3 regions of the Streptomyces sp. NPDC014882 genome follow, and region 1 is predicted to be linked to each of the others. Evidence: riboswitches for the same ligand, from Rfam matches in the RefSeq annotation. Region 1 holds a riboswitch; each other region holds the start of a gene.
The links. Region 1 has a riboswitch for thiamine pyrophosphate ahead of thiO (glycine oxidase ThiO). Riboswitches for the same ligand answer to the same signal wherever they lie in the genome.
Positions count from the first base shown of each region.

Region 1 (5,418 bases):
GTGAAGCCGTCGTCCCGCAGCAGGGTCAGGGTCCCGGACAGGCCCTTGGTCACCTTGTCCTCGTCGATGAAGGCGGCGGGAACGTGCAGCGCCCTGTTCTCCCCACGGCGTACGGCGATGAGCTGGCCTTCCTTGACCAGCTGCCGTACACGCGTCACGTCGACATCGAGCATCTCCGCGATGTCGGGCAGGGTGAGCCAGGCGGGGACGAGAGCATCGATCTTTGCGTCAATCTCGGTCACCCCTCAAGACTGCCATCCCGGACCGGCAGCCGGTACCCGAGGCTCCCCCCGGGGGGACGGAGCCGCCGCCAGACGCCGCGGGACTCCTCCGGACGGAGCACCGGTCGTGCCCGCGGGGCCCCGGTCAGGCCGTCGCCGTCTTGAGCGGCCGCTCAGGGTCCACGACCAGCTCCGGGTCGAGCGGCGCGCCCGACTCGATCAGCCGGCGGCCCTGCGCGAGGTCGCGCGGGCGGCCCACCGCCAGCAGGGCGACCAGGCGGCCGTCGCGCAGCCAGCAGACCGTCCAGGCCGGTCCGGCGGGGTCGCCGCGCCACAGGGTGGTGTCGGCGCCGCTGTGGTGCCCGGCGTACTGGACGAAGCGGCCGAACTGCTCCGACCAGAAGTACGGGACCGGGTCGTAGACCGCGGGGACCCCGCCGGCGGCCGTGCCGAGGATGTTCGCGGCGACCGTGCGCGGGCCCTGGAGGGCGTTGTCCCAGTGGTGGATCAGCAGGCGCTCGCCGTACCGCCCGGAGGGGAAGGACGCGCAGTCGCCGACCGCGTACACGTCGGGCAGGGAGGTGCGCAGACCGGCGTCGGCCACGACCTCGCCGTGCCGGCCCAGCTCGATGCCCGAGCCGGCCAGCCAGGCCGTGGCGGGGCGGGCTCCGATGCCGACCACGACGGCGTCGGCGGGCAGCCGGGACCCGTCGTCGAGGAGGACCGCGCCGGGCTCGACGCGCCGCACGCGCGTGCGGGTGCGCAGGTCGGTGCCGCTGTCGGCGTACCAGGCGGCCATCGCGGCGGTGACGTCGGCGGGCAGGGCGCCGGCCAGCGGCCGGTCGGCGGCCTCCACGACGGTGACCGCGCAGCCGGCCCCGCGCGCGGCGGTGGCGAACTCGGCGCCGATCCAGCCGGCGCCGACGACGACGATGTCGTGCCGGCCGGCGAGCACCGGCCGCAGCCGTTCGGCGTCGTCCAGGGTGCGCAGCAGGTGGACGCCGGGGACGCCCTCGGCACCGGGCAGCCGGATCGGTTCGGCGCCGGTGGCGAGCACGAGGACGTCGTACGGGACGGGCCCGGCCCCGGTGTCGAGTTCGTGGTCGGCGGGGCGGACGCCGAGGGCCTCGCTGCCGAGCCGGAGTTCGACGTCGAGGCTCTCGAAGTCGACGTCGAAGGCGGAGTGCTCGGCCTTGCCCAGCAGGACGGCCTTGGACAGCGGGGGCCGGTCATAGGGCTGGTGGGGTTCGGCGCCCACGACGACGACCGTGCCGTCGAAGCCCTGTTCGCGCAGGGCGACCGCGGTCTGCACCCCGGCCATGCCCGCGCCGACGACGACCACCCGCCGCGCCGTCCGCCCGTCCTCTTCCCGCGTCTGCTCGCTCACCCGGTCACCTTAGACAGCTGACGCGCCGTCAGTCAGCCGTCCCGCTCCGTGATCTGCTCCACCACGCTGCTCCCGCTGCCGGCCCGCGACTCCCACTCCCAGGTCTCGTCGAGGCGCAGCCGCCCGTCGGGCAGCTCGACGACCGCGGACACGCAGTGTCCGGACGACGTCGTCCCGTCGTGCCGCAGCTGGACGTACCGGAAGTCCAGCCGGTCCCCCCGCCGGGTCCCCACGAGGTGCCCGCGGACGACGTCGCCGCCCGCGTAGTCGGCCCAGACCACGCCGTCGCGTTCGTGGTACGTGAAGCGGGTGCGGGTGCCGACCTGACCGGGGGCCTGATCGGCCACCGGGGCCAGGACCAGGCCGTCGAGCGAACGGGCCACGAGAGGAGGCTCCCTTACCGGGACGGAGGACGGGGGGCTAGGGTTGCCAATCTAGAGCACTCGCGGGAGCCCGGACGCACCGGGCTGAGAGGGAGGCTGGCGGCCTCCGACCGTACGAACCTGATCCGGGTCATTCCGGCGAAGGGAGGGGCTGGACACCCATGTCCTCAAGCACGTCGGACGTCCTCGTCGTCGGGGGCGGCATCATCGGGCTGGTCACCGCGTGGCGGGCCGCGCAGCGCGGGTTCGCCACGGCGGTGCTGGACCCCGCCCCGGGCGGCGGGGCCGCGCAGGTGGCGGCCGGGATGCTCGCCGCCGTCACCGAACTGCACCACGGCGAGCACACGTTGCTCGGCCTCAACCTGGAATCGGCCCGCCGCTACCCGGACTTCGTGGCCGAGCTGACCGAGCTGACCGGCCACGACGTCGGCTACCGCCGCTCCGGGACCCTCGCGGTCGCGCTGGACGCCGACGACCGCGCCCAGCTGCGGGAACTGCACGCCCTGCAGCGGCGGTCGGGGCTGGCCTCGGAGTGGCTGTCCGGGCGGGAGTGCCGGCGGCTGGAGCCCCTGCTCGCGCCCGGGGTGCGGGGCGGGCTGCGGGTGGACGGGGACCACCAGGTCGATCCGCGGCGGCTGGTGGCGGTGCTGGTGGCCGCCTGCGAGCGGGCGGGCGTGGCCTTCCACCGCGACGGGGCGGAGCGGCTGACGGTGTCGGCCGGGCGCGCCGCGGGAGTGCGCACGCGCGCGGGCACGACGCTCACGGCGCGGCAGGTGGTGCTCGCGGCGGGCAGCCTCAGCGGGCGGCTCGCGGGCGTCCCGGCGGAGGTGCTGCCGCCGGTGCGGCCGGTGAAGGGGCAGGTGCTGCGGCTGACCGTGCCGCGGCGGTACGCGCCGTTCCTGACCCGGACGGTGCGGGCCGTGGTGCGCGGCAGCCAGGTCTACCTGGTGCCGCGCGAGAACGGCGAGCTGGTCGTCGGGGCGACGAGCGAGGAAATGGGCTGGGACACGACGGTGACGGCGGGCGGCGTGTACGAGCTGCTGCGGGACGCCCACGAGCTGGTTCCCGGGATCACCGAACTGCCGCTCGCCGAGACCCGCGCGGGGCTGCGCCCCTGCTCGCCGGACAACGCGCCGCTGCTCGGACCGACCGGGCTGGACGGACTGCTGCTGGCGACCGGGCACCACCGCAACGGCGTGCTGCTGGCACCGGTCACCGGGGACGCGCTGGCACACGCGCTGGCCACCGGTGAACTCCCCGCCGAGGCCCGCCCCTTCACCCCCCGGCGCTTCCGCGCCGCCGCACTCTCGGAGCAGTCCGCATGAAGATCTCGGTGAACGGCGAGCGGCGCGACGTCGCTCCCGGCACGGCCCTCGACAGCGTCGTGCGGTCCCTGGCCCCGGCGTCCTCCGGGGTGGCCGCGGCCCTCAACGAAACCGTCGTCCCGCGCGCGCGGTGGTCCGCCACCGCCCTCTCCGACGGAGACCGCGTGGAAGTCCTCACCGCCGTCCAGGGAGGCTGAGCCATGGCGGACGACTCCTTCGTCCTCGGCGGTACGGCGTACTCGTCCCGTCTGATCATGGGGACGGGCGGCGCGCCCAGCCTGGAGGTGCTGGAGCGGGCGCTGGTCGCGTCCGGCACCGAGCTGACCACCGTCGCGATGCGGCGGGTGGACCCCTCGGTGCACGGGTCCGTGCTGTCGGTGCTGGAGCGGCTCGGCATCCGGGTGCTGCCGAACACGGCGGGGTGCTTCACGGCCGGTGAGGCGGTCCTGACGGCACGGCTGGCGCGGGAGGCCCTGGGCACCGACCTGGTCAAGCTGGAGGTCATCGCCGACGAGCGGACGCTGCTGCCCGATCCGATCGAGCTGCTGGACGCGGCGGAGACGCTGGTCGACGACGGGTTCACGGTGCTGCCGTACACGAACGACGATCCGGTGCTGGCGCGGAAGCTGGAGGACGTCGGGTGCGCGGCGGTGATGCCGCTGGGCTCGCCGATCGGGTCCGGGCTGGGCATCCGCAACCCCCACAACTTCCAGCTGATCGTCGAGCACGCGCGCGTGCCGGTGATCCTGGACGCGGGCGCCGGTACGGCGTCGGACGTGGCGCTGGCGATGGAACTGGGGTGCGCGGGGGTGATGCTGGCGTCGGCGGTGACGCGGGCGCAGGAGCCGGTGCTGATGGCCCGGGCGATGCGGGGGGCCGTGGAGGCGGGGAGACTGGCCCGGCTCGCGGGCCGCATTCCCCGCCGTCACTTCGCGCAGGCGTCGTCGCCGGGCGAGGGCCGCGCGGTCCTCGACCCGGAACGGCCGGCCTTCTGAGCGTCCGGCCTCCCGACGACGCCCCACCCCCGCGCCTGCCTCTGTCCCTGTCCCTGCCCCCGCACCCGCACCCTCCGTGACGGCCGGGGCGGTGGACGTGACGGGCGGGGCGGGAGGGGGTGACGGCTCCCGCGCTGGCGGACCCGCCGCCCCGGCCGTGCCGCTCGTCACAGGTCCGCTTCAGTCCCGCTGCGATACCGGTGTGAGCGGTGAGGGGTGCCGGTGCGGGCTCGTAGACTCGCCTGCGTGGACACGACCCTTCAGGACCCTTTGGTCGGGCAGGTGCTCGACGGGCGTTATCGCGTGGACGCGCGGATCGCGGTCGGCGGGATGGCCACGGTCTACCGGGCCGTGGACACCCGCCTCGACCGTGTCCTCGCGCTCAAGGTGATGCACCCGGCCCTCGCGGCCGACGCGTCGTTCGTCGAGCGCTTCATCCGCGAGGCCAAGTCCGTGGCCCGGCTGGCACACCCGAACGTCGTCCAGGTGTTCGATCAGGGGACCGACGGGCCGTACGTCTACCTGGCGATGGAGTACGTCGCCGGCTGCACCCTGCGGGACGTGCTGCGCGAGCGCGGCGCCCTCCAGCCGCGGGCCGCGCTGGACATCCTGGAGCCGGTGCTCGCCGCGCTCGGGGCCGCGCACCGCGCCGGGTTCGTGCACCGGGACATGAAGCCGGAGAACGTGCTGATCGGGGACGACGGCCGGGTCAAGGTCGCCGACTTCGGGCTGGTCCGGTCCGTGGACACCGTGACCAGCACCACCGGGGCCGTCCTCGGCACCGTCGCCTACCTCGCGCCCGAGCAGCTGGAGCAGGGCACCACCGACGCGCGCGTGGACGTCTACGCCTGCGGGGTCGTGCTCTACGAGATGCTGACCGGCGAGAAGCCGCACGACGGCGACACCCCCGCCGTGGTGCTCTACAAGCGCCTCCACGAGGACGTGCCGCCGCCCTCCGCCGCCGTCCCCGGCATGGCGTTCGCGCTGGACGAGCTGGTGGCCTCGGCCACCGCCCGCACCCCCGACGTCCGTCCGGCGGACGCCGTGGTCCTGCTCGCGCAGGTCCGCGAGGCGCGGGCCGCGCTCGACGAGGCGCAGCTGGACGCG
Region 1 is NZ_JBIBWL010000010.1:187,209-192,626, forward strand. It holds gene ACF09K_RS23175 (Rv2175c family DNA-binding protein) at 1-242, opposite strand, end outside; gene ACF09K_RS23180 (NAD(P)/FAD-dependent oxidoreductase) at 367-1,608, opposite strand; gene ACF09K_RS23185 (hypothetical protein) at 1,641-1,991, opposite strand; TPP riboswitch at 2,044-2,155, shown strand; gene thiO (glycine oxidase ThiO) at 2,153-3,316, shown strand; gene thiS (sulfur carrier protein ThiS) at 3,313-3,513, shown strand; gene ACF09K_RS23200 (thiazole synthase) at 3,517-4,311, shown strand; gene pknB (Stk1 family PASTA domain-containing Ser/Thr kinase) at 4,558-5,418, shown strand, end outside.

Region 2 (5,418 bases), on a different contig from region 1:
ACGAGCAGCAGCGCGACCGTGCCGAGCACCGCGGCCAGCAGCGCCCACTGCCCCGCCCCGCGCGGTCGCCGTGCCGTCCCCGCCGCGTCCACGAGCCGCAGCGCGCTCTCCCGCCGCCGTACGGTCCAGGCGTGCACGGCGAGGATCGCGCCGACGGCGGCGAACTGGACGATCGTGAGGACGGCGGCCGTCGACAGGTCGAAGATCTCCGAGGTCTGCCGGTAGATCTCGACCTCCAGCGTGGAGAACGTCGGCCCGCCGAGGATCTGCACCACGCCGAAGGAGGTGAAGGTGAAGAGGAACACCATGAGCGCGGCGGCGGCCACGGCCGGCGCCAGGGCCGGCAGGGTCACCTGCCGCCAGGCCCGCAGGGGCGAGGCGCCCAGCACGCGCGCGGCCTCCTCCTGCCGCGGGTCGAGCTGCGCCCACAGCCCGCCGACCGTCCGCACGACCACGGCGTAGTTGAAGAAGACGTGGGCCAGCAGGATCGCCCACACGGTGGTGTCCAGCCGTACGCCCCACAGGTCGTCGAGGAGGCCGCCGCGCCCGACCAGCGCCAGGAACGCCGTCCCGACGACGACGGTCGGCAGGACGAACGGGACGGTCACGACGGCCCGCAGGACCTGCTTGCCGGGGAAGGAGAAGCGGGCGAAGACGTAGGCGGCGGGCAGCGCGACCAGCAGGGTGAGCACGGTGGAGGCGAGCGCCTGCCAGGTGGTGAACCACAGGACGTGCCGGATGTCGGGCTGCCCGAGCACGTCGAGCAGGCGCCCGAAGTGCCAGCCGTCGCCGGAGCGCAGTCCCCGTGCGGTGATCGCGGCGACCGGGTAGGCGAAGAACAGCCCGAAGAACGCGACGGGCAGGGCCATCAGCCCGAGCCGCGCCGCGCTCCCGGTACGCCGACGGCGGGTGACCGCCCGCCGGTCTACTTCAGTACGAGCGAGGTCCACGACTTGACCCACTGGTCGCGGTCCGCGGCGATCTTCGCCGGGGCCATCGTCTCGGGAGCCGCGGCGGCGGGACCGTACGCGGTGAACTCGGCGGGCACGGCGGCGCCCTTCACCACCGGGTAGACGAACATGTTGAGCGGCATGTCCTCCTGGAACTCCTTCGAGATCAGGAAGTCGATCAGCGCCTTGCCGCCCTCGCTGTTCTTCGCGTTGTCCAGCAGCCCGGCGAACTCGACCTGCCGGAAGCAGGTGCCGGTCGCGACGCCGGTCGGCGCGGTCGCCGGCTTCGGGTCGCCGTAGATCACCTCGGCGGGGGGCGAGGAGGCGTAGGAGACGACGAGCGGCCGGTCCGCCCCGGCCTTCCTGCCGCCGGCCGACCCGGAGAACTCCTCGTTGTAGGCCTGCTCCCAGCCGTCGACGACCTTCACGCCGTTGGCCTTGAGCTTCTTCCAGTAGCCTTGCCAGCCCTCGTCGCCGTACTCCGCCGCGGTGCCCAGCAGGAATCCGAGACCGGGCGAGGAGGTGGCGGCGTTCTCGGTGACGAGGAGGTCCTTGTACGCCGGCTTCACCAGGTCGTCGAAGCCGGCGGGCGGCGCCAGCTTGTGGTCGGCGAAGTACTGCTTGTCGTAGTTGACGCAGACGTCGCCGTGGTCGACGGGCGTGACCCGGTGCTTGCCTGCGTCCAGCTGGTACTGCCCGTCGACCTGGTCGAGCCCCTTCGCCTCGTACGGCTGGAAGAGGCCGTTGTCGAGCGCGCGGGAGAGCAGGGTGTTGTCGACGCCGAAGAAGACGTCGCCCTGGGGGTTGTCCTTGGTGAGGATCGCCTTGTTGACGGCCTGCCCGGCGTCGCCGTCCTTGAGGACCTTGACCCGGTAGCCGGACCGCTTCTCGAAGTCGGCGAGCACGCTCTTGGAGACGGCCCACGAGTCGTGGCTGACGAGGGTGACGGTCTTGCTCCCGCCCTGCGCGGATCCGCCGTCGTCCGACGATCCGCAGGCGGACAGGGTGACGAGGCCGAGGCCGACGGCCGCGGCCACGAGTGTCCTGGTGTGCGTGGTGTGCACGGGTATTCCTCCTGGAGGTGACCAGGAAGAGACGCGGCCCCGCCCGGGACCCGCGAGGGGATCCCGGGCAGGGCGCAACAGCTCGAGTGATGACCGAACTTCCTACCCAGAATGACCTGGGCGAGGTTCAGAGGGTCTGCGGCCCGGTTGCCGCACTCTCAGCGCTGTGGCGCTCCCCTGTCGGAATATGAAGATGTCTGGTTCGTCGCACTGTCCGAAAACATGACCGTGCCGACGTCGGCCAGACTACCGCTCGGTGGCGGCGAGCTGACCACACGCCCCGTCGATCTCCTGACCGCGGGTGTCCCGGACGGTGACGGGCACCCCGTGCGCCGCGATGGCCTCGACGAACGCCTTCTCGTCCTCGGGCCGGGAGGCGGTCCACTTGGAGCCCGGCGTCGGGTTCAGCGGGATCAGGTTCACGTGCACGGGCCGGCCCTTGAGCATGCGCCCGAGCCGGTCACCCCGCCAGGCCTGGTCGTTGATGTCGCGGATCAGCGCGTACTCGATGGACAGCCGGCGTCCGGACTTCTCGGCGTACTCGAACCCGGCGTCGAGCACCTCGCGCACCTTCCACCGCGTGTTCACGGGGACGAGGGTGTCGCGCAGCTCGTCGTCGGGGGCGTGCAGCGAGATCGCGAGCCGGCACTTGAAGCCCTCGTCGGAGAACCGGTTGATGGCCGGCACCAGCCCGACCGTCGACACGGTGATCCCGCGCTGCGAGAGCCCCAGCCCGTCGGGCGCGGGGTCGGTGAGCGCACGGATCGCGCCGACGACCCGCTTGTAGTTGGCGAGCGGCTCGCCCATGCCCATGAACACGATGTTGGACAGCCGGGCCGGCCCTCCGGGGACCTCCCCGTCGCGCAGCGCCCGCATCCCGTCCACGATCTGGTGGACGATCTCGGCGGTGGACAGATTCCGGTCCAGCCCGGCCTGCCCGGTCGCGCAGAAGGGACAGTTCATCCCGCAGCCGGCCTGCGAACTGATGCACATGGTGACCCGGTCCGGGTACCGCATCAGCACCGACTCCACGAGCGTGCCGTCGAACAGCCGCCAGAGCGTCTTGCGGGTGGTCCCCTGATCCGTGGACAGGTGCCGGACGACCGTCATCAGCTCGGGCAGCAGCGCCTCGCGCAGCTTCTCGCGGGCCCCGGCGGGGATGTCCGTCCACTCGGCCGGGTCGTGCGCGAACCGCGCGAAGTAGTGCTGGGACAGCTGCTTCGCACGAAACGGCTTCTCCCCGATCCCCGCCACCGCCTCCTTCCGCTCGGCGGGCGAGAGGTCGGCGAGATGCCGCGGCGGCTTCTTGGCTCCGCGGGGGGCGACGAAAGTGAGTTCTCCGGGTGCAGGCATAACCCTTCCAGTGTCGCAGATCCACTCGGATGCCCCGGTCGGCTCAGAACAGCCCGGCGATCACCGTGGCGCACCACCCGACGTACGCCTTGGTCCGGTGCCATCCGCCGCAGTACAGCTTCGGTCTGCGCCGCCCGTTCTGCGCGAGGAGCGCGTCGCACCACCGGCACTGCAGGTCACCGTGGTAACTGCCGTCTTCCTCACGTCTTGCCCGCCCCATGCGGGAACACTATTGGTTCGTCCGCCGGCCGGTCCATGCCACGAGCCCCCGTCCACAGGGGACGGGGGCTCGTTCCGGACACCGGACGGAGACCGCTCAGCCGGAGCCGACGAACAGCACCAGCAGCAGCCACACCACCGGGGCGGTGGGCAGCAGGGAGTCCAGGCGGTCCATGATGCCGCCGTGGCCGGGGAGCAGGGTGCCCATGTCCTTGATGCCGAGGTCCCGCTTGATCATGGACTCGCCGAGGTCGCCGAGCGTCGCGCTGGCCGCGACCGCCAGGCCGAGCAGCAGGCCCTGCCACCAGGCGCCGTCCTCGATCAGGAACTGCATGCACAGCGCGCCCGCGACCATGGCGAACGCCACCGCACCGAGCAGGCCCTCGCGGGTCTTGCCGGGGCTGATGCGCGGAGCGAGCTTGCGCTTGCCGAAGCGCCAGCCGACGGCGTACGCCCCGGTGTCGCTGACGACGGTCAGGAGCAGGAACGTCAGGACGCGGCGCGCCCCGTCGTCAGCGGTGAGCATCATGGCGACGAACGTGGCCAGGAACGGGACGTAGAAGGCCGCGAAGACACCGGCCGTGACGTCCCTGAGGTAGCCCTCCGGCGGTTCCGTCATCCGCCAGACCAGGACCGCCAGCGCGGTCAGGGCCATGGCGACCCAGGCGCCCTCGGCACCCCGGACGTAGCCGGCGACGACCATGGCGGCGCCGCCGACCGCGAGCGGCACCAGCGGCGCCTTGATGCCCTTGCGCTCCTGGAGCCGGCTGGTCAGTTCCCACAGGCCGACGACCACGGCGACGGCGACCACGCCGACGAACACGGCCTTGACGACGAACAGCGACGCGACGATCACCGCGCCGAGCCCGACGCCGACGCCTATGGCCGCAGTCAGGTCCCGGCCCGCGCTCTTCTTCTGCGGGACGGGTGCCGGCTGTGGTGCGTCGGGCATGGGCTCCGGATTCTGCGGCACCGCCGCAGGGGGCAGCACCGACGGGGTCTCGTCACGGAACGTCCCCGGCGGGGGCGTCTCGTCGCGGAACGTCCCGCCGCGGGGCGCCCCGTCGCGGAACGTCTCGTCTCGGAACAAGGGGCCGCCCAGCCGAGCGGCCCCCCGGTCGTCATCCTGGTTTCCGCCATGAGCGGGTACGTCGGGGACGATGGGCATGGGGCGAGTCTGCTGCGCCTCAGGCGCATCGTACGCGGGACCCGCCGCGGCAGCCCCCTGGACGGGTCCGTGCGGGACGGCCCCGTGATCGTTGGGCCCCCAGTACCCGGCCTGTGAACCGGCACGTGGCGGAGCGCCCCAGGAAGAGTCGTTCATCAGACCTCGAGCAGCTCCGCTTCCTTGTGCTTCAGGAGCTCGTCCACCTGCGCGACGTACTTCGCGGTGGTGTCGTCGAGTTCCTTCTCCGCACGGCGGCCCTCGTCCTCCCCGACCTCGCCGTCCTTGACGAGCTTGTCGATGGCGTCCTTGGCCTTGCGGCGCACGGCGCGGATGGACACCTTGGCGTCCTCGCCCTTGCCCTTGGCGACCTTGATGTAGTCGCGGCGGCGCTCCTCGGTCAGTTCGGGGAACACCACCCGGATGATGTTGCCGTCGTTGCTCGGGTTGACACCGAGGTCCGAGTCCCGGATCGCCTGCTCGATGTTGCGCAGCGCGCTCTTGTCGAACGGGGTCACGACCGCCATGCGCGGCTCCGGCACGGAGAACGAAGCCAGCTGGTTGATCGGCGTCGGCGCGCCGTAGTAGTCGGCCACGATCTTGTTGAACATCGCCGGGTGCGCACGGCCGGTGCGGATCGCGGCGAAGTCCTCCTTGGCGACCACGA
Region 2 is NZ_JBIBWL010000001.1:118,935-124,352, forward strand. It holds gene ACF09K_RS00455 (ABC transporter permease) at 1-869, opposite strand, end outside; gene ACF09K_RS00460 (thiamine ABC transporter substrate binding subunit) at 926-2,014, opposite strand; TPP riboswitch at 2,096-2,203, opposite strand; gene rlmN (23S rRNA (adenine(2503)-C(2))-methyltransferase RlmN) at 2,261-3,367, opposite strand; gene ACF09K_RS00470 (hypothetical protein) at 3,411-3,587, opposite strand; gene ACF09K_RS00475 (phosphatidate cytidylyltransferase) at 3,684-4,910, opposite strand; gene frr (ribosome recycling factor) at 4,910-5,418, opposite strand, start outside.
Region 2: another riboswitch for thiamine pyrophosphate. It lies ahead of ACF09K_RS00460 (thiamine ABC transporter substrate binding subunit); the one in region 1 lies ahead of thiO (glycine oxidase ThiO).

Region 3 (5,418 bases), on a different contig from region 1:
CGTCGTCGGCTTCGTGATCGGCCTGCTCTTCAAGCTGCTGGTCTTCGTGGCGCTGGTCGGGGGACTGATCTACGTGGTCCGGAAGTTCACGGCGGGTTCCTCCTCGCGCGGCGACTGGTGAGCCGTGCGGAGAGAGGGCGCCGGTAACAGCGATCGCCGGTTCCCTCGGCCGGGGGAAGTTTTCCGGACGGCGGGACCGTCGGCGGTGGCGGGCCGTTAAAGTCCGGAACCCTTCGCGGGGCCACACCCCGCGAGCGGCGTTCCTCCCTCCCGTGTTTCCCGCACGGGCCGCCCTCTCGAACTTCGGGAGTGACCCTTGGCCACGGTTGACACCGCAGCATTCGCGGCACCTCACCCACCTCCCCTCCGCACCCGCTCCACCGCCCCCCTGCTCCAGAGGCCCGCGGGCAGAGGCGTCCCCGAACAACCGCAACCCGCGGCGACGCTCATCGGGTCCGTGCAGCGCGCCATGCGACTGCTGGAATCCGTGGCCCTGCATCACGAGGGGGCTCCGGCGAAACAACTCGCCCGCGAGACCGGCCTGGCGCTGCCCACGGCGTACCACCTGCTGCGCACCCTCGTGCACGAGGGCTATCTGCGGCGCGACAGGGGGATGTTCTTCCTCGGGGAGGCGGCCGAGAGACTGGGCGGCAGCGGAGCCGCGCAGAAACGTCGCAGCACCATGGCCACCACCCTCGCGCACTGGCGCGATTCGATCGGTGCTCCGGTGTACTACGCCCGCTACCAGGACGGCGAGATCGAGGTCATGTGCGTCTCCGACACCCCGGGCCATCCGGCGGTCGCGGAATGGGCCGACTTCCGTGAGACAGGACACGCGCACGCCATCGGGCAGTGTCTGCTGGCCCAGTTGGACGAGACGGCCCGCCGCGACCACCTGGACCGTCACCCCGTGCAGTCGATCACGCCGTACACCGTGCGGGACGATCACACCCTGTTGCGGCGGCTGGCCCGCATGCGGCGGATGGAGGCGGTCGTCGAGCGGCAGGAGTACGCGCTGGGCACGGTGTGTGCCGCGATCCCGATCACCGTGGGCACGACCGCCGCCACGGTGGCCATTTCCCTCCCCGCTCATCAGGCCGGCCGGCTGCCGACGGCGGTACAGCGGCTGCAGAGCGAAGCCGGACGGATGCTGGGGTCACTTGCTGTCTCTATCAGTATCTGAAAACTCACTCCTTGTGATCTATTGTGCACTTTCAGCAAGATGCCAGCAGTGTCAGGGGTTGATTCCCGGCCAGTCGACGGCAATGACGGGACAGGGCGATGCGCGAGTCCGTGCAGGCAGTAGAGGCAGAGGTCATGATGAGCTTTCTCGTCTCCGAGGAGCTCTCTTTCCGCATCCCGGTGGAACTGGGCTACGAGACCTGCGATCCGTACGCCGTACGGCTCACTTTTCATCTTCCCGGCGATGCTCCGGTGACCTGGGCGTTCGGGCGTGAGCTGCTCATCGACGGGGTGGGCAGACCGTGCGGTGAGGGAGACGTGAGGGTCTCGCCGGCCGACCGGGACCTTCTGGGCGACGTGCTGATCCGGCTTCAAGTGGGCGGTGACCAGGCGATCTTCCGTTCGTCAGCGGCCCCGCTCGTGGCCTTCCTCGATCGCACCGACAAGCTGGTGCCGTTGGGGCAGGAGGGCGCTTTCGCCGACTTCGACGCCCATCTCGACGAGGCCTTGGGCCGGATCCTGGCGGAGGAACAGAGCGCCGGGTGAGGTCTGGTGGGGATGGGTGGGGGCGCGCCGGTGCAGTAACGCTTCTGCTGGACCGGCTGAGAGGCGCCCTACAGCCGGTCCGCACCGATCGGTCCCGATCGGTCCGCCCCGATCGGCGAAGGGGCGCGCGCGAGGAGGGTGACGGCCCGGGTGTGCGAAGGACATCGCGTCCGGTGGCTCCTTCGCGCACCCCGGAGCGTCAGCGCTTGCGACGCCTGCCTCTGCCGCCCCGGAGGCCCTGCAGGGTCGTGCCCGCCGTACCCGCCGCACCGGCCGGTGGCATCTTCGGTGCGCCCGGCGCTCCCGGAGCTGCCGCGGTGAGCGCGCCCGTGCCCGACCGGTCCGCCGACACCACGAGCGCGGCAAGCGCCGTGGTCACCGGAACCGACGCGACCAGCCCGATCGAACCGACCAGCGTGCGCACGATCTCCTCGGCGACCAGCTCACTGTTGGCGACCGTGCCGACACTGCTCTGTGCGATGGAGAACAGCAGCAGCAGAGGCAGGGCGGCGCCGGCGTAGGCCAGGACGAGCGTGTTGACCACGGACGCGATGTGGTCGCGGCCGATCCGGATGCCCGCCCGGTACAGCCCTCGCCAGCCCATCGTGGGGTTGGCCTCGTGCAGTTCCCAGACCGCCGACGTCTGGGTGACCGTCACGTCGTCCAGGACGCCGAGCGATCCGATGATGATTCCGGCGAGGAGCAGGCCGCTCATGTCGATCGACGGGTACAGGCCGTGGATCAGACCGGTGTTGTCGTCCGTGTTGCCGGTGAGCGCCGCCCAGTCGACGAACCAGGAGCCGAGGACGCCGATCAGCAGCAGGGAGATGAGGGTGCCCAGAACCGCCACGGAAGTGCGGGCCGACAGACCGTGACACAGATAGAGAGCGATCAGCATGATGGCGCTCGCCCCCACGACCGCCACCGCGAGCGGGTTCGACCCTTGCAGGATCGCGGGCAGGACGAAGAAGTTCAGCACCATGAAGCTGATGGCCAGCGAGACCAGCGCCATGACACCCCGCAGCCGCCCGACGACCACGACGGCGACGGCGAAGATGAGGGCGAGCAGGGTCAGTGGAACGCGGCGGTCCACGTCGGTGACCGAGTACTGAAGGTCCTTCGGTGCGGAGGGCTCGTAGGCGACCACGACCTTCTGCCCCTCGTGCAGTTGCCGTGACTGGTCGGGCTGGACGATCTCGGTGAAAGTACGGCCCGCGTCCGCGCCGGTGTCCACGCGGATCGTGGCCTTCTTGCAGGTGCCGTTCTCCTGCTGGACCGCGGAGGAGCCTTCAGCGGTGGAGGTGTCGCCGGTGGGGGTGCCGCCCGAGGCGTTCGCCGACGAGCAGCTGATGTCCTCGACGTCGGAGACCGTCGCCCGCTGCGTCTGCCGGTCGAAGCCGACACCGGTGCGCTCGTGCGCCGGAGCACCGCCGGGCCACAGCACGACCAGGCCGGCGAGCACGGCCACGGCGAAGGGGATGAGGACGGCCGCGATGACCTTGCGCAGATGCTTGGAGACGGGAGCGGCCGGTCCATGACTGTGGCTGTGTCCGTGGCCGCCGCCCGGACCGGGGACATGGCCGCCGTGCCCGCCGCTGTGCCCGTCACCAGGGCCATGACCGTCATGGGAACCGCGCCCGTCACCTGGGGCGGTGCCGTGTCCAGGGCCCCCACCGGAGCCTTGCCCGCCGCCGGAGCCCTGCCCGCCACTGGAACTCCGCCCCCCGCCGGGGCCCTGTCCGCTCTCAGGACCGAAGCCGTATCCGCCGTCGGGACCGGCACCCGGAGCCGGACCGGCACCCGGACCCGGGCCGGCACCCGGACCCAGGCCGGCACCCGGACGAGGGCCCGGGCCGGAAGCGGAACCGCCACCGGGGTCGTACCCCTGCCCTCGCCCGGGGCGTCCGGCGGGAGGAGTGCCCGGACCGCGGGGCTGTTCGGGCGGCGGGAACGGAGGATGGGGTGTCGTGGTCACCGCCCGATCATCGCAAGAACGACCGAGGCCCACTGTTCACCGCGCCACAAAGGACGCTAGCGTGGAGGCACTTTTGCACACGCGGGAGCTCGGAGCACCGGGCTGAGAGGGCGCTGACCTTCGTCTTTGCGATGTTTCACGTGGAACGTCACCACCACCGAGTGATGTCTCACATGAATCGTCGGCAGACGGAAACCGCTGCGTCGACCGCTGAACCTGTTACCGGGTAATGCCGGCGTAGGGAGTAGGTCTCATGACCAACAAGGACACACGCACGCCTGCCTCCGCGCAGACCTCCGACGAGGTCTCCAGCGACCAAGAGGCCGGGAAGTCCGTCGGATGGCACAAGGCGTATGTCGAGGGTCCGCGCCCCGACCTGCGGGTGCCGGTCCGCCAGGTGCATCTCACGAACGGGAAGTCGGTCACGCTGTACGACACTTCCGGCCCGTACACCGATCCGCTCGTCGAGACGGATGTCCGCAGGGGGCTGCCGCCTCTGCGGGAGAACTGGGTCATCACCCGTGGCGACACGGAGGAGTACGCGGGCCGCCCCGTCCGTCCGGAGGACGACGGGATCAAACACACCTCGCCGCGTGGCGGACTGCGCAATCTCGACGCGGTCTTCCCCGGGCGTCCCCGCCTGCCGCGCCGCGGCCGGGCCGGGCAGGCGGTCACTCAACTCGCCTACGCGCGGCGGGGGGAGATCACGCCGGAGATGGAGTACGTGGCCGTCCGGGAGAATGTGGAGCCCGAGGTCGTCCGCGAGGAGATCGCGGCCGGACGTGCGGTGCTGCCCGCCAACGTCAACCACCCGGAGATCGAGCCGATGATCATCGGCAAACGGTTCCTGGTGAAGGTCAACGCGAACATCGGCAATTCGGCGGTGACCTCCTCCATCGAGGAGGAGGTCGAGAAGATGACCTGGGCCACCCGATGGGGCGCCGACACGGTCATGGACCTGTCCACCGGTCGTAATATCCACACCACCCGTGAGTGGGTGCTGCGCAACTCACCGGTCCCCATCGGCACGGTGCCGCTCTATCAGGCACTGGAGAAGGTCGACGGCCGGGCCGAGGAGCTGACCTGGGAGATCTACAAGGACACGGTGATCGAGCAGGCCGAGCAGGGCGTGGACTACATGACCGTCCACGCAGGCGTGCGCCTGCCGTACGTCCCGCTGACGGCGAACCGCAAGACCGGAATCGTCTCCCGCGGTGGCTCGATCATGGCCGCGTGGTGCCTGGCCCACCACAAGGAGTCGTTCCTCTACGAGAACTTCGAGGAACTCTGCGAGATCCTCGCGGCCTATGACGTCACGTACTCGCTGGGCGACGGGCTGCGGCCCGGCTCGATCGCGGACGCCAACGACGAGGCCCAGTTCGCGGAGTTGCGCACCCTCGGGGAACTCAACCGCATCGCGAAGCGCTTCCATGTTCAGACCATGATCGAAGGTCCGGGACACGTCCCGATGCACAAGATCAAGGAGAACATCGACCTTCAGCAGGAAATCTGCGATGAAGCTCCGTTCTATACGCTCGGCCCGCTGACGACGGATGTCGCCCCGGCGTACGACCACATCACCTCCGGCATCGGTGCCGCGATGATCGCCTGGTGGGGCACGGCGATGCTCTGCTACGTCACGCCCAAGGAACACCTGGGCCTGCCCAACCGCGACGACGTCAAGACCGGCGTCATCACCTACAAGATCGCCGCCC
Region 3 is NZ_JBIBWL010000003.1:554,103-559,520, forward strand. It holds gene ACF09K_RS10460 (DUF5326 family protein) at 1-121, shown strand, start outside; gene ACF09K_RS10465 (IclR family transcriptional regulator) at 470-1,183, shown strand; gene ACF09K_RS10470 (SsgA family sporulation/cell division regulator) at 1,282-1,728, shown strand; gene ACF09K_RS10475 (YibE/F family protein) at 1,928-3,703, opposite strand; TPP riboswitch at 3,775-3,964, shown strand; gene thiC (phosphomethylpyrimidine synthase ThiC) at 3,957-5,418, shown strand, end outside.
Region 3: another riboswitch for thiamine pyrophosphate. It lies ahead of thiC (phosphomethylpyrimidine synthase ThiC); the one in region 1 lies ahead of thiO (glycine oxidase ThiO).